3 regions of the Brevibacillus sp. MER 51 genome follow, and region 1 is predicted to be linked to each of the others. Evidence: riboswitches for the same ligand, from Rfam matches in the RefSeq annotation. Region 1 holds a riboswitch; each other region holds the start of a gene.
The links. Region 1 has a riboswitch for cobalamin ahead of M3630_RS04490 (ABC transporter substrate-binding protein). Riboswitches for the same ligand answer to the same signal wherever they lie in the genome.

Region 1 (9,913 bases):
TCACAGGCGGTGTTCTTGGAGGGGAAATAGGTGTAGTAAAGGCGGTAGATGACGTATCGTTTACCGTTAAGAGTGGCGAAACTTTGGGGCTGGTAGGGGAGAGCGGCTGTGGAAAGTCCACGACGGGGCGTTCCTTGCTGCGACTGATTGAACCGACCTCAGGTGAAATCAACTTTGACGGGATAAATGTCATGTCACTTTCCACAGATGCAATGAGAAAGATGAGACGTGACATGCAAATTGTTTTTCAGGATCCGTTTGCTTCACTTAATCCTAGACATAATATTGAGAAGATTTTGGAAGAGCCTCTGATTGTACATGGTTTGGGTTCTTCGGCAGAGCGAAAAAAGCGCGTGCAGGAAATGCTGGAGATCGTTGGTCTGAGCAGCTATCACGCGAGCCGCTATCCGCATCAATTCAGTGGAGGACAGAGGCAGCGGATCGGCATTGCGAGAGCACTGATGCTCAAACCCAAATTGATCGTTGCGGATGAGCCTGTGTCTGCACTGGACGTGTCGATTCAGTCGCAGGTGCTCAATCTCATGCAGGATTTGCAACGCGAATTCGGCCTTACATACTTGTTCATTGCCCACGATTTGAGTGTAGTGCGTCATATCAGTGATCGGGTAGGCGTAATGTACCTCGGCAGAATTGTCGAACTGACGACGAGCAGTCAATTGTACTCAAATCCGCTCCATCCGTACACGAAAGCATTACTGTCGGCGGTACCTTCGCCAGACCCTGATGCAGTACGTGAAAGAGTTATCCTCCAGGGAGATGTGCCGAGCCCTGCAAAGCCTCCGAGTGGCTGTACATTCCATACGAGGTGTCCCCATGTGACAGAGGAGTGTCGTACTGTCCGACCAGAATTTGCGGATACAGGCGACGGTCACTTTGTTGCTTGTCACTTATACAAGTCCTAATCGACAAAAGGGAGTTTGCCTGCCGAATAGGAAGTCTTGTAAAGGGGGGATGCAAAGCAGGAGGTATTGTATCGACCATCTACCATCTACCAAAAAGAAACATGCGACCATTCATTAGAAAAAGGGGGATGTTTTCATGAAGAAGAGGGTTCTCTCCGCAACCATGACCAGCCTGGTGGCGCTGGCCATGCTGATTGCTGGATGCTCTAGCACTTCTACGACACAAGCGCCGGCAGAACAACCAAAGACAGAAACTCCGGCACCTGCAACTGAGCCTGCAAAAACTGGACCGAAGCAATTAATCGTCGGTCGCGGTGCAGACACAAAAGGGCTTGACCCAATCACGCAAACAGATGGTGAAACATTTAAGGTAACCGAGAACGTTATGGATACATTGATTGGCTTCGCGGATGGCTCAACAGAGCTCGCTCCATCGTTGGCTGAGAAATGGGAAGTAACTCCTGATGGTCTCGTTTATACGCTGAAACTGAGATCAGGCGTGAAATTCCACGATGGAACTGATTTCAATGCAGAGGCGGTCAAATACAACTTTGAACGCTGGAGCGACAAGAGCCATCCACAGCATTCCCCAGAGGGCTTCGAGTACTACGTAAGCCAATTTGGTGGTTACAAGGGTGACGCGACTCATATCATCAAATCCGTGGAAGCAGTCGATCCGACCACTGTAAAATTCACGTTGAATCGTCCACTGGCTCCATTCCTTGCCAACCTGGCAATGTCTCCTTTCGCGATTGGCTCGCCTGAGGCATTGAAAAAGGATGTTAAGAAATTCAATGAGCATCCAATCGGTACAGGACCTTTCAAATTCGTAGAGTGGAAGCGCAACGACACCATCACACTCGAGAAAAACCCTGATTACTGGAACCCAGGATATCCGAAGCTGGATAAATTGGTGTTCAAGGTCATCCCAGAAAACACTGCACGTCTGACTGCATTGGCATCTGGTGAAATTGACTTGATGGATGGTCTAAACACAGACGATATCCCGGCAGTAAAAGACAATAAAGACTTGCAACTCTTCCTTCGTCCTACTAATAACATTGGATACATCGGCTTTAACGTAGAGAAGAAGCCACTCGACAATCCAAAAGTTCGTGAAGCTATTGCTTATGCGATTAACAAACCTGAAATCGTAACTGCCTTTTTCGATGGGGTTGGAGAACCAGCAGTCAACCCAATGCCAAAAACAATGTGGGGACATAACAACGATATTAAAGATCGTGAGTTCAACCTCGATAAAGCAAAACAATTGCTGGCCGAAGCAGGACATCCAAACGGCTTAAAAATCAAGTTTTGGGCAATGCCAGTTCCACGTCCGTACATGCCAGAGGGTGTGAAGATTGCAGAAGCAATCCAGCAAGACCTGAAGAAAATCGGGGTTGATGCCGAGATCGTGACGATGGAATGGGCTACGTATTTGGAAAAGACTCGTTTGGGTGAGCAAGAAATGTTCATGCTTGGTTGGACAGGTGACAATGGCGACCCTGACAACTTCTTGGCCGTCTTGCTCGACAAAAACAACATCGGAAGCAACAACTATACACGCTGGGCAAACGAAGAAGCACATCAATTGATGATGAAAGCACAGTCCACTCCAGACCAAGCAGAGCGCGAAAAAATGTACAAACAAGTACAAGAGATCATCTTCAAAGATGTGCCAATGGTTCCGCTGGCACACTCTACACCAGCATTGGCAGGAAAAGCGAATATCATAGATTACAACCCGCATCCAAAAGGGTCTGAAAGTTTGGAAAAGGTAGATTTCAAGTAAGCTGATTCATCGTAAAAGGGTAAGAGGAGTGCATACCTCTTCTTACCCTTCTCTCATTATTTGGCGATTATTTTATGCAGGAAGGCGAGGAGATGGCATTGCTAGCTTACAGCATTCGAAGAATTTTAATGCTCATTCCTGTCTTAGTGGGCATGTCAATCATCGTTTTTTCCATTATTCGTGCCATCCCTGGTGATCCGGCTTTGACGATTTTGGGAGAAAAGGCAACACCACAAGCGATTGCAGACATACGAGAAGCGTTGGGATTGAATAATCCGTGGTACATACAGTATTTCGATTATATGAAAGATATTTTGAGCGGAAATCTTGGGGAATCGTTACAAACGAATGCGCCGATTTCAGATGAAATCATGCCTTATTTGGCGGCGACGACTGAACTTACGATTGTGAGTATGCTGATTGCGGTGTTTATCGGTGTAAATGCAGGGATTCTTTCTGCGTGGAAGCAAAACTCCTGGTTTGACTACTGTGCGATGTTGATCGCCTTGGTTGGTGTATCCATGCCAATTTTTTGGCTAGGTTTGATGGAGCAGTGGGTGTTTGCCCAAGAGCTGAAATGGCTGCCATCAGTTGGTCGCGACGATTCGCGTAATCCCGTAGAGGCCATTACGCACTTTTATATACTGGATACGATGATGGCTGGTCGCTGGGATCAGCTATGGGAAGTTATCAAGCATTTGATCCTGCCAGGCATTGCATTAGGTACGATCCCGATGGCGATCATTGCACGTATCACTCGTTCGAGCATGCTGGAAGTCATGCGTGCCGACTATGTCAGAACCGCTCGTGCAAAAGGGCTGACACAGTTTTGGGTCGTGTACAAGCATGCGCTGAAAAATGCAATGATCCCTGTTTTGACGGTAATTGGTTTGCAAACAGGGTTGCTGTTGGGTGGAGCTGTTTTGACAGAGACGATCTTCGGATGGCCAGGTGTCGGTCGTTATATTGTGACCGCCATTGGAAACCGTGACTATCCGGTTATCCAATCCGGTATCCTTGTGATCGCGACGATTTTCGTCCTGATCAATCTCTTGGTCGACCTTCTGTATGCCTATATCGATCCTCGCATCAAATATCGCTAAGGAGGGACGAAGAGACATGGCACAACCACAATTACAACCACAAGATCAGGTAGTACCTTTAAAAGTGAAGCAAGAAGAAGTAGTCTCTCCTTGGAAGGATGCATGGAGGACACTACGAAAAAACAAGCTGGCGTTGGTGGGCTTCGGGATTATTTTGTTTTTCATTGTTGTGGCGGTATTAGCTCCATGGATTGCTCCGTATCCGTACGACGAAGGTCAGCTCGTAATGAAAAACAAGCCACCTTCCGAAGAGCATTGGTTTGGAACAGATTACAATGGTCGTGATGTATTTAGTCGCGTTATTTATGGGGCACAAATCTCCCTGTGGGTAGGGACGTTCTCTGTCATTGGCTCCGTTCTCGCAGGGACCTTGCTCGGTCTTTTGGCAGGATATTATGGCAGATGGATTGATACGATCATTTCGCGTCTCTTTGATATTATGCTTGCATTTCCAAGTATTCTTTTGGCAATCGCTGTCGTTGCCATCTTGGGGCCTTCTTTGCAAAACGCCTTGATTGCCATTGCGATTATTAACATTCCGACATTTGGACGGCTAGTACGTGCCCGTGTATTGAGTTTGAAGGAAGAAGAATTCGTCATGGCGGCACGGGCAATCGGAATGAAAAATTCCCGGATTATCATGCAGCATATTTTGCCGAACAGTCTCGCACCAATCATTGTGACAGGGACAATGGGGATCGCAACAGCGATTATCGAAGCAGCTGCACTTGGCTTTCTTGGGCTGGGAGCACAAGCACCAGAACCAGAATGGGGAAAAATGCTCGCTGATTCACGTCAGTACATTCAGAAAGCACCATGGACCGTTATTTTTCCGGGGCTCTCTATCATGCTGACCGTTCTCGGCTTTAACTTGATTGGGGACGGCCTGCGCGATGCACTTGACCCGCGGATGAAAAGCTAGTCCAATCGCAAAAAAGACAGAAGGGAATGTGATGCCGTCCTTCTGTCTTTTCTTGTTTATCCTTCTTCCATGAAGGTGCGGCACAACTGATTGAAAGCAGGAGCAGCTTTCGTGATGACTTGATGCTTTACGTTCGGGATCATTTCGAGTCTTGCTTTTGGCAATTTCATGCTAAGCGTCTGCGCATAATGGTGCATCCGTTGATCACGTTCGCCATAGGCAAGTAAAATCGGAAGCTGGATGTTGCTCAGGCGCTCTGTACATTGATATCGATGTCCGGCAGCGTAAAGGTATTTCAGGCTAGTAGGATCTGTTTTGGAGGCGTGTGCCGTCCATTTTTCGCGCATTTCTGGGTTATCGACATGTGAGGAAGCAATGGAACGGGCAAGAAGAGGAACGCCGTGAAGCATCGACAACGCCTGGGCCATCCAAAATCGTCCATGTAAATACAGGTCATTCACTTCGGAAAACCCGCTCACGAGTATACCGCCTTGTGCATGATCAGGATAGCGAAGACAATATTCAAGGGCGATAGAGGCACCTTGGGAGTAGCCCAAAATAAAGGGACGCTCAATGCCGAGTGCCGGGATCAGCTTATGGAGCCGTTCTGCCAGCTCCCCAATGGAAAAGGGCTTCTCCATCGGAGAACTGTCGCCATGTCCGGGTAAATCAGGGACAATGAGCTGATATGTATCTGCGAGTGTTTGCTGATAAACAAAATTGATAGAGCCGATACATGGCGCATGGATACACAATAACGGCTGGCCTTTTCCTGATATGTGAAAAGCAAACTGTTTGCCATCCTGATGGACGAGTATTTGTTCCATTTTCATTTTCACCCCACCTATAGGTTGTCCGATCCAAGGGAGATTTTTCAATTGAACTCTTCTTTTTTTGATGGGGAAGTGGTATTCTCGCAATAGAATAATTGGTGAAAGCAGGGTGAAGAAGTTGTTTCAAGAGCGCATTTCGAAGCTCCACACGTTTTTGACAGAGCAAGAGCTGAACGCGGTGTTGATTACCTCTCCCAAGCACGTCTACTATTTGACCGGATTTTTTACTGACCCGCATGAACGTTTTATGGGTCTTGTTATTCCTGCTGAGGGAAAGCCTTCCTTGATTGTACCTGCTCTTGATCGTGAAGCAGCGGCAGAAGCTTCGTTCGTTCAAGATATCCATACACATACGGATATCCAAAACCCGTATGAAATTCTCAAGCAAGTGTTGCCAGCGAACTTGGCGAAGCTCGGCATTGAGAAAAGTCATATGACTGTCGAGCGCTATGAAGCACTTGGACAAGTTGTTCTGGCGTCAAGCTATGTGGACGTGGAAGAGCCACTCCGTGAAATGCGTTTGATCAAATCCGCGGATGAAGTGGATCGTCTGAAACACGCTGTTCAGTTGGTCGAGGATTCCTTGCGGGAGACCCTGAAAAAAGTTCAGAAAGGCATGACCGAGACAGAAATCGTAGCTGAGCTGGAATTCCAGATGAAGCGCTTGGGCGCAGAAGGCCCATCCTTTACGTCCATGGTATTGGCAGGGGAGAAGTCGGCACTTCCACACGGAAAGCCAGGAACCCGCCAGGTGCAAGAAGGCGACTTGCTTTTGTTTGATATCGGAGTAGCTGCAAACGGATATGTATCCGATATTACTCGTACCTTTGCTGTAGGCGAGATCAGTGCCCAGCTGCAAGAGATTTACGAGACGGTATTGGCGGCCAACGAAGCGGCAATTGCTGAGATTCGTCCCGGTGTGACCTTTGCGCATTTGGATAAAACCGCTCGCGATGTCATCACTGCAAAAGGCTACGGTGAATACTTCATGCACCGTCTTGGGCACGGACTTGGGATGGACGTACATGAATATCCGTCTGTTCACAGCCAGAACCAAGAAGTGCTTCGACCAGGGATGGTTTTTACGATCGAGCCGGGCATCTATTTGCCAGGTGTAGGCGGCGTGCGGATTGAAGACGATGTATTGGTTACGGAAACGGGCGTTGAAATACTCACGCAGTTCCCGAAAAAACTGACTTCCATCAACTAATGAAGAAATCATAAAAATTGAATACGTATCGAATGGTGCTGGATGGCATATGCCGTCAGCTTAAAAGGGAAGTCCGGTGAGAAACCGGCGCGGTCCCGCCACTGTAACGAGGAGTGCCTAGCAAATAGCCACTGTTTTTTGGAAGACAAAAAATGGGAAGGTAGCTGGGTGTGTTGATCCGTAAGCCAGGAGACCTGCCATGCGATCCTATACAATCGACCCACGAGGATGGGGCAGATGTGGAAGCAGTCTATAAAAGGGCGCCTTTATGCCTGCTTATAGTTATATCTACGTTTGTCATGCACCTCCCGATTGAAATGGGGGGTGCTTTTTTGTGGAGGATTTGGTTCAAGCCATCATTTCCAAACAGAAAAGAGGATTACAGATGATGAAGGCAAACAAAACGCATACAGTAATAAAAGGACTAGCTTTCGGTATTATGACAGCTGCCATGCTTTTGGTTTCGGCATGCGGCTCCACTACGACAACACAGGCTCCAGCCAAAACAGAACAAACAGCTGCTCCAGCAGCAGAAGGCAAGCCTGTAACACTAACCAATAATGGTATCGAAATGACTTATCCAACAGCACCTGAGCGTGCAGTGACTTTGAACCAGCACGTCACCGAAATCATGCTGGCATTGGGCCTTGCTGATAAAATGGTCGGAACTGCTTACCTGGATGATGAAATCCTTCCTGAGTTAAAAGCAGATTACGACAAGATTCCGGTACTGTCTGACAAGTATCCTACGAAAGAAGTGCTGCTGGCAGCGAACCCAGACTTTGTCTACGCCGGATGGAAAAGTGGATTCGGCGAAAAGGGTGTAGGATCGATGCAAGATTTGGAAAAGGTCGGCATCAAATCGTATCTGCAATCGTCATCTAGCATGCCTGGCCCGACTATCGACGATGTGTTTGCGGACATTACGAACATTGGACGCATTTTCCGTGTGGAGGACAAAGCCAATGATTTGATCCATAAAATGAAGAGTGAAATGGATCAAACAATGAGTAAAATTGGCAAGATTGACGAGCCACTAAAAGTGTTCGTGTACGACAACGGGGAAGATAAACCATTCACAGCAGCCAACAACTACATGACATCCTTAATCAAGAATGCAGGTGGTAAGAACATTTTTGACGATATTCAAAAGGGTTGGGCAGAGGTAAGTTGGGAACAAGTAGTAAGTCGCAATCCAGACGTGATTATTATCGTAGATTACGGGGACAGAACCGTCGAGCAAAAACGCAATTTCCTTTTGAGTAAAAAAGAATTGGCGGATATCCCTGCGATTAAAAATCAACGACTAATGGTATTGCCTTTGTCCGCAGCTTCTGAAGGTGTTCGAGCATCGATTGCACTGAAAATTTTGGCGGAAGGACTCTACCCGGATAAATTCAAATAGAGTACGCCCCTTTTAAGGGAGGGAATAGCACTGCAACAGATCAAGTTACCTTATATCATCCTTACTTTACTGGTCGGACTTTTCCTCTCGATTACGTTCGCAGTTACCCTGGGATCAGTAGAGATTAAGCCGACTACGGTATGGAAAATCGCCTTATCAAAAATTCCGATGTTGGCCCAATTGATCGAAGTGGATTGGTCCAAAGGTGAGCAAACGATTATTTGGGATATTCGCTTTCCTCGTGTACTCTTGGGGGCAATCGTCGGCGCAGGTCTGTCTGTCGTGGGAGTAGCGATTCAATCGTTGGTTCGCAACTCCCTGGCTGACCCGTATGTGTTAGGCGTATCTTCAGGTGCTTCGGTTGGCGCTACCTCTGTAATTATTTTTGGAGCATTCAGCATGTACGGGCAGTATGCGCTATCCTTTGGCGCTTTTACAGGCTCCCTTGTGTCCATCATTCTTATTTTTACGCTATCCCGTATTGGTGGACAAAACTCGACGGTACGCCTGCTCATGGCTGGAATTGCGATATCTGCGATCTTGTCGGCCATTACCAGTCTGCTTGTTTTTTCAGCGCCAAATGAGCATGGAATTGGGACGGTCCTGTTTTGGTTAAGTGGCAGTCTGGCTGGCGGGAAATGGGAGTACCTGACGATCCCTACAATGATTGTCGTCATCTGTCTCATCGTCTTAATGGCCCAATACCGCTCGCTCAATGCGATGCTGATGGGCGAAGAGTCAGCGGGGACATTGGGGGTGAATACGGTACAATTCCGCAAGCTTCTCCTGGTAATCACGGCACTGCTCACGGGGGTGATCGTGTCCATCGCGGGATCAATCGGTTTTGTCGGATTAATGATGCCCCACATCGTCCGTGTAATGGTTGGATCAGATCACAGACGTGTCCTGCCTGTCAGCGCTTTGTTTGGCGCGATCTTTCTCATCTGGGTTGATGTAGTTGCCAGGCTTGCCTTTGCACCGGAAGAGCTGCCGATTGGTATTTTGACAGCACTGTGTGGAGGTCCATTCTTTATATGGTTGATGCTGCGGAGTTCTTATTCCTTTGGAGGTAGCGGACGATGAATTTGCAGGTTGAGAATATATCGGTCGAACTGGAGAAAAAGGGAATCCTGCACAACGTCAGTCTGGAGGTGCGCTCTGGAGAGTTTGTGGGGCTGATCGGGCCGAATGGCAGTGGGAAGTCCACGTTGCTAAAAAGCATTTATCGCGTACTGAAGCCGCGTTCGGGATGGATCTCACTCGATGGCGACGACGTATACAAGCTAACCTCACGCCAAAACGCTCAGCGAATGGCGGCAGTACGGCAGGAGACCTCTGTCGAATTCGATTTTTCGGTGACCGAAATCGTGAATATGGGACGTGCCCCGCATAAGCGACTATTTCAGTCCGATAACGCGGACGACGTTCGGATTTGTGAAGATGCACTACAGCGGGTAGGGATGCATACATACGCTGATCGCAGCTTTTTCAGTTTATCCGGTGGGGAGAAGCAGCGAGTGCTGATTGCCAGAGCTTTGGTGCAGCAAGCGCAGTTTCTTGTTCTTGATGAGCCGACGAATCATTTGGATGTTCGGTACCAGTTGCAGGTCATGGATCTCGTCAAAACGTTGGGGATTACGGTCTTGTCTTCGCTGCATGATCTCAATATCGCAGCGATGTACTGTGATCGGCTGTACGTAATCTGTGAGGGGGAAATCGTTACAT
Region 2 (9,913 bases), on a different contig from region 1:
TCAACTTGGTGATTCTCCATGCACTAATGCCGCTTGTTGCTTGGTCGATGGCGCGATTGTTTTATCCAGATGATATCCATGTCATCACGGGCTTCTTGTTGGCTGCCTTAATTCCCACAGGGATCACGAGCTTTTTGTGGTCATCGATTTATTTCGGGAATATCGCACTGACGCTATCCATTATTTTGTTGGATACGATGCTCTCCCCACTGATTGTTCCGTTGGGGATGTCCTTGTTTTTGGGGGCTACCGTCGAGATGGATTTGGCAGAGCTGATGAAGGGTTTATTTTATATGATCGTGTTGCCATCTCTTGTAGGAATGCTGCTCAATCATTTGTCAAAAGGGAACGTCAAAAAAACGCTGGCACCAAAATTAGCGCCATTTTCCAAGATGGGTATGGGTGTTGTCGTCGCCATCAACAGCTCGATGGTCTCATCTTACTTTCATATGATGGATGCTAAACTGGTAGGAATGGCGGTCCTCGTACTCGTAGTAGCCATTTCGGGTTATGTAATGGGATGGGGGATCGCAAGGCTATTCGGATGGGATCGTGATGTGATTGTCACGTTAACCTTCAACAGTGGAATGCGAAACATTAGTGCAGGGGCAGTTATGGCAATCACGTACTTTCCGGCACCAGTTGCTCTTCCTGTTGTTCTCGGTATGCTTTTTCAGCAAATACTCGCTTCTACCTTCGGAAAGTTTTTGGAGCTGGTCGAGAAAAGACCGCAGCATCAACCACAGGAACTATCAAGCTAAAAGCAAGAGCCGTTTTCCAAGACCAATGGGAAAACGGCTTTTTTCTTACAGATTCTTCCTAAATAAAGCAATTTGTGCGACTTGGCAGGACAATATTGAAAAAAAGGTTGCGAACTTATGTTCGTATTCTTTATAATGTAAATACAATTTCCCACACAGGATGGGTATCTGGATTACAAATGTTCGTAGGTAGGCGGGTGGAAAGGTGTGGCTAACGGCAATCTTGAAGTAACGAACGAAGAAAGAGAGGCATTTATGTACATGCTGCGAGATTCTGCAAGAGAGAATTACCCCTTGAATGTGAGCTGGTGTGTGTCCTTTGAGGGGGAGCGGGGGAATACCTGTAGCATGTGGGGTGTGGTCAAATGGGTAGACCCGAAGGCGAGACGTGTTCAATTAGCAAACCAAACGGGTAGTCAGTGGATTGAGATGGAAAAAATTATCAATGTACATGCATAAGGGAACGTATAGAAACCTTACATGAAAATCGACTCATCGTAAGGCTTCTTTCCTTTCTTTGCACAAAGAAGAGAATGCGTCACAAAACCTAACACGAAAACACAGAAAATTCGAAAGTTTGGTTGACATTCGAATTTTTGATGTTAGAATATATAACATATCATGCATTCTCTCCACTTCCTACTTTTGACCCAATCATTGGGTCCTTTTTTTTGCCTATGTTTCATTCTTCAAATAAGGCTTTCCATCCGCTTGAAATAACTTGCTCACCATTCCATAAAGGCGACCTGACATGTTAGGAAAAACGAAGGAGTATTCATTCGCTCCTTGATTCAGCAAGACAATCGGTGCTTCCACGATGTAGGGGATTTTCATGAGATCGAGCATCTTCTTATATTCCTCTACCTTGGAATGGTCGACCGTATAATAAAATGACTTGGAAAAATTCATGCGAGCACGCTCCTTTTCCTTATTGTAGCATATCCTCAGTATGTCGTATAAATGGACATAATAAATATTATGTAAACACAATGTGATTTTTTCTTTATCCTTAGAAATAGAGAAGATTCACAAAGACCCCTACCTGTGATAAGATGAAAGACCAAAATTTTACCAATAGGAGAAAATGATGATAATCAGCCAACAACTACTTTCTGTGAATGGGTTATCCTACACGATTCGCTCTGCAATGGAGACAGATGCACAACAATTGTCGGAACTGCGACTGCAAATCGATGGTGAGACTGAAAATTTGGACAGAGAAAGAGGGGAGGCTTTCATCGATGTGCAAGGATTCGAACACATCATCAAAACGGATGCAGAAAGTGCAAGAAATTTGTTTTTAGTGGCTGTTGCTCAAGATCGGATTGTCGGGTTTTCCAGATGTGCAGGCGTTTACTTAAACAGATTTGCCCACAAAGTAGAGTTTGGTGTATGTGTTTTACAAGAGTTCTGGGGTTATGGCATTGGGAAGAATCTCTTGCAAGAATCGGTTGCCTGGGCAGACGCCAACCACATTACCAAAATGACGTTGAATGTAATGGAAACGAATGAGAAGGCAATTGAGTTGTACAAACGGTTTGGTTTTGAAATCGAAGGGGTACTCAAAAACGACAAGGTCCTTTCTGATGGCAATTACTACAACACCGTTATTATGGGTAGATTCAAAGGCGACATGAGAGCATAATGAAAAAACTCCGCTAGCATAAGCGGAGTTTTGCTGTCTAATCATTGGTGAAACAGTTGTTTAACTGCTGAAGAAGCTACGGCTGGAGTGCTTTCTTTTATAATGAGAGCTGCCGTAATGGGAATGTCCGTACCGATTGCTAGAGCTATACTTTCTGCGGTGTTTGTAATCGCTGCTGCTGTATTTCCGGTACTTATGCGAAGATGAGTGATTACCGAGTAAATTTTTCAAAAGCTTCTTAAGCATATCAATCACTCCTAGTTAGGTTGGAAGTCTATTCCGTATAAGTATATACGAATATGTCTGAGAACCGTTTCATTATTTTTCTACGTTTTCGTGAAAAGCTGGACCAATCAGATCGATCCGGTTCGTCCATATTCCACCTGTAAAGCTTTCTGGCACCCGTTTTAAATCAGCCGGAACATCAAAGCCTTGCGACACATCTCCACTGCCTGCGACTAGGATCACGCGTGTGTCTTTTGCTTCCATTCTTGCCATGAACCGATTCGGCCAACCCCAGAGCCATGGGGCAATCTGATCGGGAATATGCAATTGGGTTTGTGCACAGGCTTCTGGTACATATCCGGACCAACCTGCTGCTATGTACGGGATCAGGCAGCTTTTCATTGTCGCCATAGACATCACACGCAGCTGGGGCAGTTGTTGTTTCAATGTCTCGATTGGTTTGTCACCGCCATAAACAGAGAGCTGTGCCAGTCGTTTTGCAGGCAATGCCGCCAAAACATCCGCCAACGCTTTCCCTTCGAGTGGGTCATTACTTTTGATATGGATAAGCAGTGAGCGATTAGGGAATGTTTGTAGCACATCATCGAGAGAGGGCATCATGCCAATCCCTTTTCCACGGAAGGGGAAGGTTTTCCCTTCATCCGCAGTATAATGGTAGCCAATGTCGAGCTGTTGTAATTCGGCCAAGGTATAATCTCTCGTGACACCGGTACCATTTGTCCGACAGTCGAGCGTCCAGTCATGAAACACGGCGAATCGATTGTCTTTGGTCCATTGTACATCCAGCTCGACGACGTCCGCACCTGCATCAAAAGCTGCCTGCATGGACGGAATCGTATTTTCCAGGTACGGATGCTCCGGTGGATAAATCCGTTCCGCCGTACAAGTTTCATTGGTGATGTTCTCCATATGAAAGGTTTGTGCCATCCCGCGGTGAGCAAGTAAAAAAGGCTCGCCTTCTGGCTCTTTTGCAAGATAAGAGCTGTTGCCTAGAAAGAGGAAAGCGATGAAAAGAAGGGGAATCCAGATGCGTTTTCGCTGGAACCATTTCTTTCGTGGTTGATTTCGTTGCTTTGACATGATGGAATACCGCCCCTTCCTCAAAATTCTCTGTTCATTGTAGCAAAACGCAAGGGAGGAAGGTACATCCTTTGGGAGTAGGGCTAGGGGCTTGGCATCATTCGAAAAGACTGGCACAATAGACGGAAGAGAAGATGTATCCTTGAACGGCAAGGGGAGATTCCATGAAAATAGCATTGCACCAAATCGCTTATCAGATCGGTATGCATCCAACTGAGATGGCGAAGCTTGTCTACGATGGTGAAATAACGGGTGAGGTACCTGACCGCGATCCGCAAGCAAAGGATGCCTGGGTGGATTTGCACTCTCTGCGTAACTTCGTTCAATGGCGATATGATCAGGGACGAATGGAGCAGATGTTCTATGATAAAGCTATGCGTCACCTAAACAAAGCAATGCCAAAAAAATAATCGAAACCGGAGGAGAAACATGCAAGACAATATTATTTACTGCATGGTGCCAAAAGCATACTGGGAAAAGTGGATGGACAAGGATCACTACTTGCCGCGCGATTACGAGCAGGAAGGCTTTATTCACGCGACGAAAGGGGACGAGCTGCTTGAAAAGGTAGCAAACCGCGTCTATGCACAGTTTGACGAGGAGTTGTATGTACTCGTTGTCGATGAAACAAAAACGACTTCGGAAGTCAAATACGAGGCTGCGAAGGACGGGTTGCTGTATCCACACATCTATGGACCGCTGAATCATGATGCGATTGTGGATATAAAGCAAATGAATCGGATAGACGACCAGTGGCGTCTGGGAACGTCCATCCGCTAATCTTCTACCAGCTAAACCACTTGAGTAGCGCAAGCACTTCTTGGCGCTTAGCCTCAGGGAGCTTGTCGAGTCTGCGCAAAAGAAGATCGATTCGCATGCGCTGTTCCACTTCGGATTCCGGTACCTTTTGTCCCTTCACCCATTGACGTTTCAGGCGGACTGGATCTGTATCAGAGATGATCCGAAGCAGCTTTCTTTCCAACAAATCTAAGGAAGCCATAGGTGAAACCCTCTTTTTCGTTTAATCCGTTTCTTCTATTATAACACGGGTACATAAAGAAACCATGATTGGCGCACAATGGTAAAGGTGTTGAATATAACCCTTTGTAGGAGGCGTATCGATTATGGCGAAGCCGGATGACCGTTCTGACAACGCAGAAAAACTTCAACAGATGATTTCCAATACGGAAGAGAACATTCGTGAGTCCGAAGATTACCTGACGGCTCATGCTGGAGAGATTTCTGCAGAGGAAAAATCAACCCTCGAAGCGAAAAATCAGCGTCGTGAAGAAAGCATCGAGGGATATCGCGCGGAAATCAAGGATGAATCTTCGCAGGCATAACCTTGCTACCAAACGTCTGGCGCCACCTATGCGTCAGGCGTTTTTTCATTCTATCGGGTAAAAGTGCAACAAAACATGATTTGTTTTGCGAAACATGGTAATCTGTAAGGGTACAAATTGAATAAGAGGAGAAAGACTTATGAAGCGACCAGAAGATACACGCGTCGTTGTCGGCATGTCCGGCGGAGTCGACTCCTCCGTGACGGCTTACCTGCTTAAGCAACAGGGATATGACGTCATCGGCATCTTCATGAAAAACTGGGATGATACCGATGAATTCGGCCACTGCACGGCGGAAGAAGACTTCCAGGATGTCCGGCGCGTCTGTGAACAGATCGGCATTCCATATTACACGGTAAACTTTGAAAAAGAATACATGGACAAGGTATTCCAGTATTTTTTGGATGAATATAAACGAGGACGTACACCGAATCCGGATGTCATGTGCAACCGTGAAATCAAGTTCGGTGAGCTTCTCGCCAAGGTCATGGATCTGGGGGCGGATTATATTGCTACCGGCCATTACGCGCAGGTCAAGTACATCGATGGCGAGTACAAGCTGATTCGCGGCGCTGACAACAACAAGGATCAGACTTACTTCTTGAATGTACTGGGCCAAGAACAGCTTTCCAAAACGATGTTCCCGATCGGTCATCTTCCGAAACCGCAAGTAAGGGAGATTGCAGAGAAAGCAGGACTTTATACAGCGAAAAAGAAGGACAGTACTGGGATCTGCTTTATTGGGGAGCGCAACTTCCGCGAGTTCCTGCAAAACTATTTGCCTGCCAAACCAGGAAATATTGAGACCGTAGATGGAGCAGTCATCGGTACGCACGACGGACTGATGTACTATACATTGGGTCAACGACAAGGCTTAGGGATTGGCGGAGGTCATGGCACGAGCGGACAGCCTTGGTTTGTTGTAGACAAAGATCTGGAACGGAATGTCCTGATCGTTGGTGAAGGCTCTGATCATATCCGCCTGTACTCGAAGAGTCTCCTGGCGACCAACGTGAGCTGGGTCAGTGATAAGAAGCCTTCCGAAACGTTTACTTGTACAGCCAAATTCCGTTATCGTCAGCCAGATCAGGGAGTAACCGTTCACCTGCTGGAGGATGGCAACGTAGAAGTTGTATTTGATCAGCCGCAAAAAGCAGTGACACCCGGTCAGGCTGTTGTCTTCTACGATGGAGAAGTATGCTTGGGTGGAGGGACGATTGACAAGGTACGCCTAGTCGATAAAGAGAACTAAGATAGACGGGGGAAGCACTCGGTGGATGCTACGAAAAAATCAAAAGTGATTATCGTTTCATTTTTGGCGGGAGCAGTTCTCTTGGCGATCATCTCTTATTTCGGGATGGCCTCCATGGGTAAAGAGCATATGGCGACGATCCAAAACGTCATCAAGGAGAACGGCGGGGTTGTAAACGCGGGTGGAGTGACAGCGGTTCCGCTGGAGGAAAGTCCTTTTACCAACAGCGGAAAAGGCAATACCATTTACCGAATCCACTTTACGAAAGATGGGCAAACGTTGACGGCTTGGTATCGTGCCGATAACGAATCCTCCATCAAGAAAGAGCCGGAAGCATGGATTCTACCGTAATAACAAGGATAAACCTGACTGGGAGAGTGAAGGCATCACATGACCCAATATGCTGGACTGCGTGAGCTGGCTGAACTGATTCGAAGACTCGAGCCAGAGTTAGCGGGTGCACAATTAAGTATTCTTGCTCATGAGAATAAAGAGGAAATCGCAACACTGCTAGTGGAAGGACTCGGAATGAAGGTTCCTGTCCAACACAGCTCCGGCGAATATGCGAATCATTTGGCGATTTTGCGTGTTGGAGCGAACAAGTACACCTTTGCGCAAGACTGGAGAGAAGTGTACATCAGTGAAATCAACTACTGTGCGTGTCGCATACCTCCAGGGGCCCATGGATTGTTGGTTCGCCATATCGATTATCCAGGCGTGATTTATGATGTCTCACGAAAACTGGCCGAGTATGAAATCAATGTTTCCAAGTTGAATGTATCGCGCGAGCAAAAAGGGAAGAATGCCCTGCTTGTCTCTGTGACTGATGAAGAGATTACACCGACGATTGTTTCCGCCATCGAAGAGCTGCCCCAAATCACCAGAGTGTTATCACTACAGTAAGCAAATCATGATAAACAAAAACTGCCCGTTTTTAGCGGGCAGTTTTTTTCGTAGCGAATTTGAGTCCATAGCTAATGAAGACTGGCAAAACGGACGAATGATTTTCGTCAGCAAATTCTTTAAAGGAAGCCTTGATTTGACCTTTACCCATGGAGGATAATCGTTCGACCATCGCCAGGGATTTTTCTTTGACCAAGAACCGGCCATCGTTTTCCAGCTCCCCAATGCTGAGGAGCGCATGGACGTCGAGATCATCTGTCAGCAGCTTCGGTAATTGACTCTCCTTCGCAAGTAGCACGCTCTCATTCCAATGAATCGAGGGACTGCCAGCTATATAACGTTGAAAAGCATGTGGTTTGGTCAAAAGTACATGCAAAACAAACAAGCCACCTAGCGAATGTCCAATAATCGCTTGCTGCGTCCGATCGATGGGGAAGTCATTTTCAATGCTAGGCTTGAGCTCCTCCTCCAAAAAGGTGAGGAACTGCTCCGCTCCCCCCATCTGAGGCCACTCTGTACCACTTGGGTTGCCAGGAAGCTCTGAGGCTGGAACTTCGTATGTGTAATCAAAGAAACGGGCAGGATGGTACGGACCGTCCGTCGGATAGCCAATCCCGACGACGATAGCAGGATATACGCCAGTTCGTTCAGGGCCACGTGATTGTATCCGTATCGCTTCGGTCATGGTGGCAAAAACAGAGTTGCCATCTAGCAAATATATGACGGGAAAACCTGATTCCGGAGCGGGATCAGCAGGTATACTTACGAAAATGTGATAGTCTCGCTCTTGATAGGTCATGTTTTTACTGTATGAACGAGGAATGACGACAGGTTGATAGTCGGTGCTTTTCATGAAGGCTACTCTCCAATCTCCACAAGGCTAACCAGCACGCACAAAATATATTATATGAACGAGAACCAGAGATTGGCAATAGCCGAAAAAGGAGAATAGTTAGTTTTCGAAAAGAGCCCATACTGAGCTTGACTCCTACGATATATTGAGGTAAAGTAAGTTTTACCAACTACATATTGATGCGGTAAGGTGTTTACCAGCCAGATTTGGTAGACTTAATAGGGAAGTCGGTGAGAATCCGACGCGGTCCCGCCACTGTAATGAGAGAGTTCCATTTGCGATAGAATGCCACTGATCCTGAAGGATCGGGAAGGTGTAAATGGAGCGATGATCCAAAAGCCAGGAGACCTGCCTAACCGCTTGCACTGTTTACCCTACGGGAGATAGGGAAGTGTTCGAGCGCTCAATTCGCATTGGCGAATTGCTAGATGGAAGTCATCACGCGCATTCGGCATGTAAACGTCGGATGCGCTTTTACTTTGGCTAAATAACATACATACAGAGTAAAAATAGTAGGATAGGATGAGGGACATGCTAATCGCTTATGATTCAAAAACAGGAAACGTCCGAAGATTCGTCAACAAAATTAATTTGCCACATGTGGAAATTAATCAAGATATGGTGCTGGACGAGCCATTCATTTTGGTCACATACACGACGGGATTCGGACAAGTGCCGGAGAAGGTGGCGACGTTCCTGAAGCGAAATCATGTCCATCTGCGCGGAGTATCTGCCAGCGGCAACCGCAACTGGGGAACCAGCTTTGCCAAAAGCGCGGATACGATCGCGAGCCAATACGGCGTTCCGGTGATTTCTAAATTTGAACTGTCCGGTACCGGCCGTGACGTGGAACAATTTACGAGTGGGGTGGCAGCAATTGCGGCATATTGAACTGAACAACGAACTGATGCAGCGTGGCAACGACGGATTTTATCAACTGGAAAAGGATCGGGAAGCGGTTGCGGTCTTCATGGAAGAAGTGCAGTCCAACACGATGACTTTTAACAGTGTCAAAGAACGCATGGACTATTTGATCGAGAATGACTTCTATGAGAACGTCTATGAAACATACACGGTTGAGCAGGTTGATGAAGTTTTCCGTTTGGCCTATGACGCTGATTTTCAATTTGCTTCGTATATGGCTATCTCCAAATTTTATAAAGATTACGCCTTGAAAACGAACGATAAATCGATGTACTTGGAGCAGTATCCAGACCGGGTGGCCGTTGTGGCACTGTCCCTTGGACAAGGTGACTTTGAGCTCGCCAAGCGTTTAACAGTATCCATGATGGACCAGCGTTTGCAACCAGCGACACCAACTTTCCTGAACGCAGGCAAAAGCCGCCGCGGAGAAATGGTCTCCTGCTTCTTGCTCGAAATGGATGATTCACTGAACTCTATCAACTTTATTTTGGGCACTTGTATGCAGTTATCCAAAATTGGCGGCGGTGTAGCCGTGAACCTGTCCAAGCTCCGCGGACGAGGAGAGCCGATCAAAGGCGTCGAGGGCGCGGCAAAAGGTGTCATGCCAGTCCTCAAGCTGCTGGAAGATGCATTTTCCTACGCGGATCAAATGGGGCAACGCAAAGGCTCAGGTGCAGCGTACTACAACATTTTCGGCTGGGATATCAACGAGTTTCTCGATTGCAAAAAGATCAATGCAGATGAAAAAGCGCGCATCAAAACGTTGTCCATCGGTCTGATCGTACCAAATGTTTTCTACAAGCTGGCTGAGGAAAACAAGCCACTGACTGTGTTTGCTCCGTACTCCGTGTACAAAGAATACGGCGTGCATCTGGATGATATGGACCTCGATGACATGTACGAGGA
Region 3 (9,913 bases), on a different contig from region 1:
AATCCCCATCCGGCACCGACTATAGCTACAATGAAGCCGATGATATAGAGCATCGAAGTCCCCCCTTGTATGACTTTACCTATATTTTAGCAAATAATGAAAATGAAGTAACGCCAATTTTTTGTGAAAATGTATTTGACATTGACGGTCCGTAAATGTGTACGATCAATTTGTCAGGAGGAATGAACATGGAATATACGGTGCAAAAGCTAGGACTCCTGGCGGGTGTCAGCACCCGGACGCTCCGATACTACGATGAAATTGACCTTCTCAAGCCGGCGAGAATCAATTCGTCAGGGTATCGCATTTACGGACAGCAAGAGGTTGATCGATTGCAGCAAATCCTTTTTTACCGCGAGCTGGGGGTGAGCTTGGAGGAAATCAAGGAGATCCTGGATTCACCAACCTTTGATGCTGACCGGGCACTGCTGGAGCACCGCGAGAAGCTCCTGGAAAGGCGAGCGCAATTGGATGCGTTAATCGCCAATGTCGATTTGACATTAGCACAAAGAGAGGGGACCAAAACGATGAGTGACAAACAAAAATTTGAAGGCTTCAAGCAAAAGTTGATTGACGACAACGAGGCGCAATACGGAGAAGAAATTCGTGCAAAATATGGAAGTGACCGAATCGAAAAATCGAATCAGAAGGTCAAAGGCATGACAGAAGAACAATATGCCGCGCTGGAGAAATTGAACGCAGAGCTGCACGAGACGTTGTCGCAGGCTTTTTCGACAGGCGACCCTGCTCATGAATTAGCGCAAAAAGCAGCAGATCTTCACCGTCAATGGCTGAGTTTTTATTGGGACAGCTACAGTAAGGAAGCCCACGCAGGTGTGGCCCAGATGTATGTAGATGACACGCGTTTTACCGCTTACTATGACAAGGAGCAGCCAGGTGTAGCCGAGTTTCTCCGCGATGCAGTGGCGATTTATACGAGCAAGTAAAGAGGTTTCCAAAAAAGAAGCTGCGAGAAAGGCAGCTTCTTTGCGTTTTACGCTTCGTTATCCCCGCCTACTGCGGGAAAAAGCTTTTGTCCCAAGGGTGTTGGCAAGCCATCCATGCTGACTACGTTGTTTTCCTTTTGATAAGCAAGCAGTTCCTCTTCGTCTTTCGCCAAGGTCCATTTCTGCAGGGTATCGCGTTCTTTTGAAAAGGAATAGAAGGGGATGGCCCAGCCGCAAGAAGTCTTTACTTCCTGTACGTTTACGGAAATGATTTGACGAGCGCCGGGCAGAAGAGGGAAGTCCTTTACGAGCTCATCCCACCGAGGCGTATCCGGGAGAATAACCGTTCCTTTGCCGAATAGGCGCATGATGAGAGGAGGGCCTTCAAAGGCACAAAACATAAGAGTAATCCTGCCATTTTCCTGCAGATGTGCACTGGTTTCATTTCCGCTTCCAGTCAGGTCTAAATAGGCGACCTCCGTAGGCGATATGATGCGAAAAGAATCGTACCCTTTCGGTGAAAGATTCACGTGACCATCTGTGTCCATTGGAGCAGAGGCAACAAAGAACATCCGTTGCTTCTTGATAAACTTCTCATGCTCAGGTCGTAACTCGGAAAAAAGCTGACCCATTTTTGCACCCCTCCAAGTAATGGGATTTTTTTACTGCCCTTATATTACGAAAAAAATATGAAGATTTTGTGTTGTTTTTCACCAGCGCCTCCCAAATAGGTGATAAAGTGTAAATATTCTCGCAACAAAATAGTTTTCGAAAAGGAGGAGCATTTACATGCAATCATCAAAGCCTATTTACTTAGGGGAGCGCATTCATTTGATAGACGGTTTCGATATGGGCTGGCCAGAGCGTACGGGGACTTATGTCATCGCTGAAGAAGAACTGACTTTGGTCGAAACAGGACCAAGCCCCTCTGTCCCATACATCAAGGCCGGTCTCGCCAAGCTCGGTTATACGCCGGAACAAGTAAAATACATCATTGTGACACATATTCATTTGGATCATGCAGGAGGAGTAGGACTGTTTTTGAAGGATTGTCCAAACGCAAAGGTCGTCGTCCACCCGAAAGGTGCACGTCATCTCGTAGATCCGAGCCGACTGATCGCAGGGGCGAGAGCGGTTTATCACGATGATTTTGATCGATTGTTCGATCCGATCGTGGCAGTTTCTGAGGAGAGGCTTTTGATTCGCGGCGACGGGGATACACTGAAGATCGGAGAAAATTGCGTGTTAGAGTTTCTGGATTCGCCGGGACATGCCAATCATCATTTCAGCATCTACGATCCCGTAAGCCGCGGCATGTTCACAGGGGATACGGCAGGTGTACTTTATCCACAGCTTCAAAAGGATGGCATACACCTCGTGCTGCCATCTACTTCCCCGAATCAGTTTGACCCCGATGCCATGCTAGCGTCTCTAAGCCGTTTTGAAGCACGCAAGCTAAATCGCATTTACTTTGGTCATTATGGGATGTCTGAGCAGGTAGATGATGTGTACCGCCAAATACGTGAGTGGCTCCCTGTGTTTGTTGAGGAAGGAGAGTCAGCGATTGCTGCTGGACAAACCTATGAAGAATTGTCTCGTACGCTGTTTGAACGAATCTCGGATCATCTACAGTCACAAGGCATCAGTGGTGACCACGACGTTTTCGAAGTACTCAAGCTCGATTTGCAAGTATGCTCCATGGGCATTCTGGTTTATTTGCACAAACGAGAGTAGCCTGCGAAAAGCTTTACATTTGCCTGAACCTTTTGTTCAGGCGTTTTTCATTTTTAGCAGGCAAGAAAGTATTGGCTTACGTGTTTGTCATTCTTTTTTCATCCAAGGAATGCTATGATGTAGGATGAATCATGGACTGTGACAATTTCAAACGTAACAGCAAATAGGTGCCTCGTCTTTTCTTAAAAAGATCGGGTGAAAAGGGAAGTCGGTGAAAATCCGACGCGGTCCCGCCACTGTAAATCGGCTCGTTCCTCAGCCGTAAGCCAGGAGACCTGCCTGTTTGTTTTCGTGCCTGTTGCCTTCGCGGAAAGGATCGGCCTATTTCAGGAAGCAGACCATCCTGTCTGTTTGCCCTGAGGTGCCGACCCTTTGATTTCCGAATGGAAGCAAGGGTCGCTTTTTTTATTGGAAGGTACAGTCAATCAGACATGAAGAAAGGAAGTTCTACATATGAAACGTTCATTGCGATTCATGATCCCACTACTGGTAGCGGTGAGCCTCGCGGGTTGTGCGGGTAATGATAATAGCCAGCCAGCACCAGGTGGACAAACAGGTGCACCGCAGACAACACCGCAAGAGAGCGCGGCCGAGCAGCCTGCAAAACAAACAACGTATCCATTGACAGTCACGGATGCGACTGGAAAAGAAGTAACTTTTGCAAAAGCTCCTGAGCGAATCGTCTCAACATCACCTGCCGAGACAGAGATATTGTTCGCATTAGGCTTGGAAGATCGGATCGTAGCTGTCTCAGACTATGACGATTATCCAGAAGCGGCGAAGGCAAAGCCGAAAATTGGCGGCGTCGTCAAACCGAATGAAGAAGCCATTCTCGCTCAAACGCCGGATATGGTCGTCGGTGGGATTTCGATGGAGAAGCCAGTGGCTGACAAGCTAAAATCTCTCGGAATGCCCGTCTACATTACCCATCCGACAAAGATGGATGACATCCTTAACAATGTTTTAACAATGGGAGTTATCACGAATACACAGGAACAAGCCGAAAAAGTCGTCGCGCAAATGAAGAAAGACATCGCGTACGTTCAAGATGCAGTGAAAAATGTAAAACAGGAACAGAAGAAAAAGGTATACCTGGAATTCTCCCCAGGCTGGACAGTCGGAAAAGGCGAGTTCATGGACGAACTCATCACACTGGCTGGAGCGACAAATATTGCTTCTGACACCCAAGGCTGGAATCCGATCAGTGAAGAAAAGATTTTGCAAAACGACCCAGACGTCATTTTGTATGCGAGCGGAATTACCGATGAAAAGACCGGCGTCAAGCTGGAGGATATGATCGCGAATCGCAATGGTTGGGATAAAATGAAGGCGATTCGTGAAAAACAAATCTTTGGCATGGACCAAAATATTTTGTCCCGTCCTGGTCCGCGCATTACACAAGGCTTGATCGAAGTAGCCAAGGCGATTTACCCTGACTTGGTGAAATAAAATGAAGAAACGATTGTTCATATGGGGAGGAGTCAGTTGTCTTGTCCTTCTGGCATCAATAGTCATCAGCATCTCGATGGGGGCGGCACAACTCCCGATCTCACAAGTATGGCTCATCCTGCTCCAGCAGATCCCGGGCTTCTCTGACTGGATTGCCGAAGCGTGGCCAGAGTCATCTGAGCAAATTGTCATGAAGGTTCGTTTTCCACGCGTTGTATTGGCTGTCTTGATTGGGGCTTGCTTGTCGCTTGCGGGAGCGGGCTTTCAGGGAGTTTTGCGCAATCCGCTCGCCGATCCGTTTACGATGGGCGTGGCATCAGGTTCTGCTGTCGGAGCGGCCTTTTTGATCCTGTTTGGCTTGCAAATCAGCTTTTTGGGTGCATGGAGCACGCCTGTCGTCGCATTTCTTACAGGTCTGCTCAGTCTATGGATCGTACTCGGACTCGCGAACACGCAAGGAAAGCTCCAAACAGAGACCCTGATTTTGTCTGGAGTTGTGGTGCAGGCTTTTCTCGGCTCGCTCGTTTCCTTTATGGTTTCGCTATCCGATCAGACGGTGAATGAGATCGTGTTCTGGCTGATGGGCAGCCTGTCATTTCGGGGCTGGGCCTTTACGTACGTCTTGATTCCGTACTTGGTCATCGGTGGAATGGTGCTGGTGAGCTATGCGCGTTCCTTGAACCTTTTTGCATTGGGCGAGCGGCAGGCTGCGCATCTCGGCGTCCATGTGGATCGAACAAAGATGGTGGTTCTGGTCGTCTCGACTCTTCTGACGGCAGCAGCGGTTTCTATCGCGGGAATTATCGGGTTCGTTGGCCTGGTGGTACCGCACCTCGTCCGTATGCTGGTTGGTCCTGACCACCGTATTTTGCTGCCGATGGCTGCGATCTGCGGTGGCATCTATGTGCTGTGGGCCGACACTCTCTCCAGAATGCTGCTAAGTCCCACAGAAATCCCGCTCGGTGTCGTGACAGCATTTCTGGGAGCACCGTTTTTCGCTTATTTATTGAAGCAAAATAAACGCTTTAGGAAGAGGTAACGTAAGCTTATGATCAATGTGCGCAGCTTGCAGAAATCGTATCAGGATACGCCAGTTTTGCACGGAATCGATTTTTGCGTGGAAAAGGGAGAATTTTTTGGCATCATCGGGCCCAATGGAAGCGGTAAATCCACCTTGCTGAAAATGATTTCAGGAGTCATCAAGGCAGATGCCGGAGACATTTTGCTTCAGGAGAAAAAGCTTCTTTCCTATCCACGCAAAGAGCTTGCCAAAATACTGGCTGTTTTGGAGCAAGAGGGTCTGCCGCCAGTCGGCTTTCGTGTCCGAGAGGTGTTGGAGATGGGACGCTTTCCTTACCAAAATTGGCTGGGCGAAGAAAAGCAGGATGTCGCATCGCTCATTGATGAAATCGTCCAGATGCTCGGTCTTGAACATTTGGAAGAGCGCACACTGGATCAGTTGAGCGGTGGGGAAAAGCAGCGCGTGGCTTTGGGGAAGGCATTGATCCAGCGACCACAGGTGCTATTGCTGGATGAACCCACGACTTACCTCGATATCGGGTATCAGATTCAACTGATGGACATTGTGCGAAAATGGCAAAAGACGACGCAGGTGACGGTCATTGCTGTGCTGCACGATCTGAATCTGGCCTCCTTATACTGCGATCGTATCCTGATGCTGCATAAAGGAAAGCAGATAAGCGTCGGCACACCAAAAGACATCTTGCAAAGTGACAGAATAGAGGCTGTATACGGAACCAGACCGATTGTCATGGAGCATCCTGTTCATCATTTGCCGCAAATTATTTTGCAATCGCAAGTGTAAGGAGACAGAAGCATGATTGTACTGATTACAGGTGGAGCACGCAGCGGAAAAAGCACATTTGCCGAAAAATACGCAGCTCATTTGGGCTCCTCGGGTGTTTACATCGCGACTGCACAAATCACTGATGAGGAAATGGAAGAGCGGATCTTGCACCATCGCGACCGCCGCTTGCAGTCCAACTTTCCTTGGCAAACGATTGAGGAGCCGTACGCATTGACAGAATGGCTTGCGAAGCTGGGAGCACAAAAGGACATACAAGAACAGCAGACGGTGATTTTGGTTGATTGCTTGATCCTTTGGCTGTCCAATTGGCTGTTGTATGAGGGAGAGGAGCAGCCATTTGAGAAAGTGCTCCAGCAGGTTGATGTGCTGGTAAAGAAGCTAAAAGACTACCCCGGTACCGTTTTGCTGGTGACAAATGAAGTAGGCGACGGGCTCGTCCCGCAACATCCGTTGGGCCGTATGTTTCGTGACTTGGCAGGGTTGATGAATCAACGTGTGGCAACTGTTGCCGATCAAGTTTTTCTTGTCACAGCAGGGATTCCGGTGGAGCTAAAAGGACAAGCTTTCCGATTTTAGCTCGGTGAAAAGACGGTTTCGAGTCGTCTTTTCACCTTTTTTATGATATAATACAAGAAAAGCCATGGAAGGGATCAGGATACCATGCGTCCCCATAGGACGATCTGGAAACGTTTTGACCTCTCCTACATCTAGCTTCGTAGTAGTCGCTCGTCACTGAAGACGACCAATCTACTACGAAAGCGGGGCCCTTTGTATGAGTAGCGACTTATACTTGCGATGTTCCTCGGTAGTCGGTTGGTCGTCTGTGCCTAAACCGACAAAAATGCGAGGAAACCATGATGAGGAGAGCGCTGCAGTTATCTAAGCGTTACAGTATGATTTTGTTTGGAGCTTGTTTACTTGCTTTTGCGTATTATCACATTAACTTTCAGAACCATTTGTCTGAAGGTGGGTTTGTTGGCTTGGGGTTACTGGCGAAATACGCCTTTGACTTGTCGCCAGCGATGGTGATGCTTTTACTGGATATTCCACTGTTTTTGGTTGCCTGGTTAGTTAGAGGCCGCCAGTTCATTTGGGACACCATTTTTGCATCACTTGCTTTTACCATGTTTTACGATTTGTTTGAACGATTTTCACCGATTGTCATGGATATGAGCAGAATGATGCCGCTGGCGTCTGTCTTGTCCGGTGTATTGACCGGGCTGGGTACCGGATTGGTTCTGCGCTATGGAGCTGCGACAGGTGGAGACGATATTTTCTCCCTGTTGATCAGTAAGTACACGGGATTGTCCATTGGTACGGTCTTTCTTTTACTGGACGTTATTGTGCTTTGCATGTCGTTCTGGTTCGTACCGATGAAAGAGATGATGTATACCATTTTGGCCGTTGTCATTTCCAGCCAAGTCATCACCTGGACCGTCAATCATGGTGCAGGAATGGAGGTCATGGAAGAGGAGCACGGGCATGGAAGCGTCTCGATGACCCACCGGTAATGAGTAGATATTCAGTTGAAAAACATGCCTATACAAAAGCAAGCAAAAGGCCAAGTCGGTTTTCATGTCGACTTGGCCTTTTGAACGTTAATGACCGTTTTTGTACATAATATCCTGCTTTCCTAGTGGATACTAACCAACACAGATACTCTCGAAGGAAAGGACCTGCCATGAGCGATCCGTTTTTTAGCAACTACAAAGCATTCGTCGTCATACCAGCGGATGAGAAGCAAATGGGACCGGAGCCTTTTAACCCGAAGGATTACGCCAGCCATTTCATCCTGACCTTTTCATTGTACGATGCGGTTATTTCCTCTTGGAGGGAAGCGACAAAGTATAAAGTGCAAGCAAAAAAGGGTCTGTTACATGTGATCGATGGTTTCAATGCCAAACGCCGTGGTACAGCCCGTCTGCATTTGCTGGAAATGGAAGAAGACCAGGCGTATTTCGTCCTGGCCTTGTCGTTGAAAATTCAAAAAGACAATGAGAAAGCGGTCATGGAGACGATCACCAATCTGCTGGACAAGGATTTTGCAACCGACTTGTTGATCGGAGAGACCTGGTATCAGATCATTGGCCCCAAAGGGAAATTCGAGCGGAAGCTGTTCTCCTACAGCGTCCAGCCTTACGATTATCGACCGAAGTAATCCGCTAGAGCTTCCGTAATCGCCTGCGCAGCTTTGTCTTGATAGGACGACGTACGGACGATTCCTTCATCCTTTGGATTCGATAAGAACCCAAGCTCAATTAAGACGGATGGATCATCGTTTTCGCGCAGAACGTGATAGTTGCCGAATGAAATGCCATTGCTTCTTAAACCGATGCCACCTGCCAAGCGAGACTCAATCGCTCGAGCTAATGGCTCGTCTTTGCCTTGCGAATAATAAAACGTGAGGGTACCGCTATTTGGCTTCACAGAAGAATTGTAGTGAATGCTAATGAAGGCATCCGCTCCCTTTGATTCACTAAAAGCGACACGCTGCGCTAGCGAAGGCTTTTCTGTGTCACTTGTCCTCGTCATGAACACTTGCGCTCCCCGTTGTCGCAGTTTACTGGCGAGCAGCATGGACGTTTTGTAATTCAACGTTTTTTCCATGCTATTCCACTGTGTTCCCTGTGTCCCGACATCGGAACCACCATGTCCCGGGTCGATGACGATGACTTTTCCTTTTAAGCCTGGCGATTTGGTGCTTTTGGACACCGGGGCGTTGGCTTTGGCATCGCCAATATATGTCGCAGACACCCAGCCTGTCTGTCCATTGGAAGTTCTCGCCTGGATCCAGTCTCCTTGCTTTTTCAAAATATCTACACGGGTTCCTCTGGGCAGCGAAAGGACAATCTCATGGCTCGTGCTTGGCCCTTTGCGCATTCGAAGCGAATCGGCCAAAACCGTGCCTTGCTGGCTTTTGGTACTCGCCGTATTGGCTGGTGAAGAAGCTGACCTCGCACTCGTTACCGCTCCTTTTTGCAAGTAATACCCTGCGACCCAGCCTACCTTTTGATTGTATTTAATTTTTGCCCAACCGTATGCTTCATCCGTAATGGTCACGACGGCTCCTTGCGGCACGGTAGCGACAACGGAAGCATTGAGGGCTGGTTCACTGCGAACGTTCAGAGAGGTTGCGACCACCTTTGCCTGGATGACACTTGCTGCTTGCGCCGGCTCCGTAAGAAACGGCCACGACAGACTAAGCCATAGCCCACATATGAGAGACGCTTTTTTACATGTTGTTTTCATCATTTCTACCTCTGACTTGGATTAGCTACTATCTCACCTGAATTATCATAAGGGAAATGCAGGAAATCGAATAGGGTATGATTTCCTGATTTTTTGGGACAATCAATGTGGAGTTTCGGTATATCTTGCCAAGGCGTTCGTTGCCGACTCTGCCATTCGCTTTTTGAGTTGATCGTTTTCTACTACTTTTACACGCAGGCCGAGAAAACGAATGCGCGATAAAATAAACTCCTGCTCGTCGGATAGAAAGTGCAGGGTGATTGTATACACCTGTGATTCTGGGTCAAAAGCGACCGCTTTGTCAAAGCAGGAAAAGGCGTACAATATGCGCTGGAGCTCAGCGTTGTAACGAGGGATGATCACGATTTTTGCCATCTGCTTGCGCTGCTGGATCTGTTCCGAGATAGTCGGCAAAAAACTGTCATACCATCCATCTTCTATGTAAAGCTCATCGACGGAGCGAATGAGATGCAGCGGAGTCGTGATCAGTCGATTGGAAGACATGTTCAACCAGATCAGGTACCAGGCCTTCTTGGCAAGTGAATATTCCAGCTTGTAGGGAACCCCACGTTGATTGCGAAAAACCGGGCCTTTGTTCGTGGCTGCGGTTATTTTTATGTGATTCTTGCCGAGAATGATTCGCCGCAGGGTACGCACGAGTGGGCTCCAGAGCTGCTTGGCCTGAGTTTGCGCTTTTTCCACGAAC

Region 2: linked by a shared signal. The riboswitch ahead of nrdI (class Ib ribonucleoside-diphosphate reductase assembly flavoprotein NrdI) and the one ahead of M3630_RS04490 (ABC transporter substrate-binding protein) in region 1 are both predicted to bind cobalamin.
Region 3: linked by a shared signal. The riboswitch ahead of M3630_RS13980 (ABC transporter substrate-binding protein) and the one ahead of M3630_RS04490 (ABC transporter substrate-binding protein) in region 1 are both predicted to bind cobalamin.

The regions. Positions count from the first base shown of each region.
Region 1 covers NZ_JAMAUS010000002.1:67,125-77,037, reverse strand. The annotation lists gene M3630_RS04520 (ABC transporter ATP-binding protein) at 1-923, shown strand, start outside; gene M3630_RS04515 (ABC transporter substrate-binding protein) at 1,060-2,715, shown strand; gene M3630_RS04510 (ABC transporter permease) at 2,808-3,818, shown strand; gene M3630_RS04505 (ABC transporter permease) at 3,835-4,740, shown strand; gene M3630_RS04500 (alpha/beta fold hydrolase) at 4,797-5,567, opposite strand; gene M3630_RS04495 (M24 family metallopeptidase) at 5,692-6,783, shown strand; cobalamin riboswitch at 6,800-6,999, shown strand; gene M3630_RS04490 (ABC transporter substrate-binding protein) at 7,169-8,188, shown strand; gene M3630_RS04485 (FecCD family ABC transporter permease) at 8,213-9,271, shown strand; gene M3630_RS04480 (heme ABC transporter ATP-binding protein) at 9,268-9,913, shown strand, end outside.
Region 2 covers NZ_JAMAUS010000001.1:546,556-556,468, reverse strand. The annotation lists gene M3630_RS02085 (bile acid:sodium symporter family protein) at 1-761, shown strand, start outside; gene M3630_RS02080 (YolD-like family protein) at 969-1,220, shown strand; gene M3630_RS02075 (hypothetical protein) at 1,437-1,670, opposite strand; gene M3630_RS02070 (GNAT family N-acetyltransferase) at 1,849-2,406, shown strand; gene M3630_RS02065 (hypothetical protein) at 2,467-2,652, opposite strand; gene M3630_RS02060 (glycerophosphodiester phosphodiesterase family protein) at 2,725-3,732, opposite strand; gene M3630_RS02055 (hypothetical protein) at 3,897-4,142, shown strand; gene M3630_RS02050 (DUF952 domain-containing protein) at 4,162-4,512, shown strand; gene M3630_RS02045 (hypothetical protein) at 4,517-4,732, opposite strand; gene tlp (small acid-soluble spore protein Tlp) at 4,857-5,075, shown strand; gene mnmA (tRNA 2-thiouridine(34) synthase MnmA) at 5,215-6,327, shown strand; gene M3630_RS02030 (hypothetical protein) at 6,349-6,678, shown strand; gene M3630_RS02025 (ACT domain-containing protein) at 6,718-7,230, shown strand; gene M3630_RS02020 (alpha/beta hydrolase) at 7,262-8,083, opposite strand; cobalamin riboswitch at 8,254-8,453, shown strand; gene nrdI (class Ib ribonucleoside-diphosphate reductase assembly flavoprotein NrdI) at 8,615-8,974, shown strand; gene nrdE (class 1b ribonucleoside-diphosphate reductase subunit alpha) at 8,961-9,913, shown strand, end outside.
Region 3 covers NZ_JAMAUS010000005.1:362,050-371,962, reverse strand. The annotation lists gene M3630_RS14000 (hypothetical protein) at 1-53, opposite strand, end outside; gene M3630_RS13995 (MerR family transcriptional regulator) at 189-947, shown strand; gene M3630_RS13990 (pyridoxamine 5'-phosphate oxidase family protein) at 995-1,579, opposite strand; gene M3630_RS13985 (MBL fold metallo-hydrolase) at 1,737-2,681, shown strand; cobalamin riboswitch at 2,830-2,978, shown strand; gene M3630_RS13980 (ABC transporter substrate-binding protein) at 3,135-4,130, shown strand; gene M3630_RS13975 (FecCD family ABC transporter permease) at 4,132-5,169, shown strand; gene M3630_RS13970 (ABC transporter ATP-binding protein) at 5,179-5,955, shown strand; gene cobU (bifunctional adenosylcobinamide kinase/adenosylcobinamide-phosphate guanylyltransferase) at 5,968-6,534, shown strand; gene M3630_RS13960 (YitT family protein) at 6,813-7,469, shown strand; gene M3630_RS13955 (hypothetical protein) at 7,640-8,116, shown strand; gene M3630_RS13950 (N-acetylmuramoyl-L-alanine amidase family protein) at 8,101-9,207, opposite strand; gene M3630_RS13945 (WYL domain-containing protein) at 9,310-9,913, opposite strand, start outside.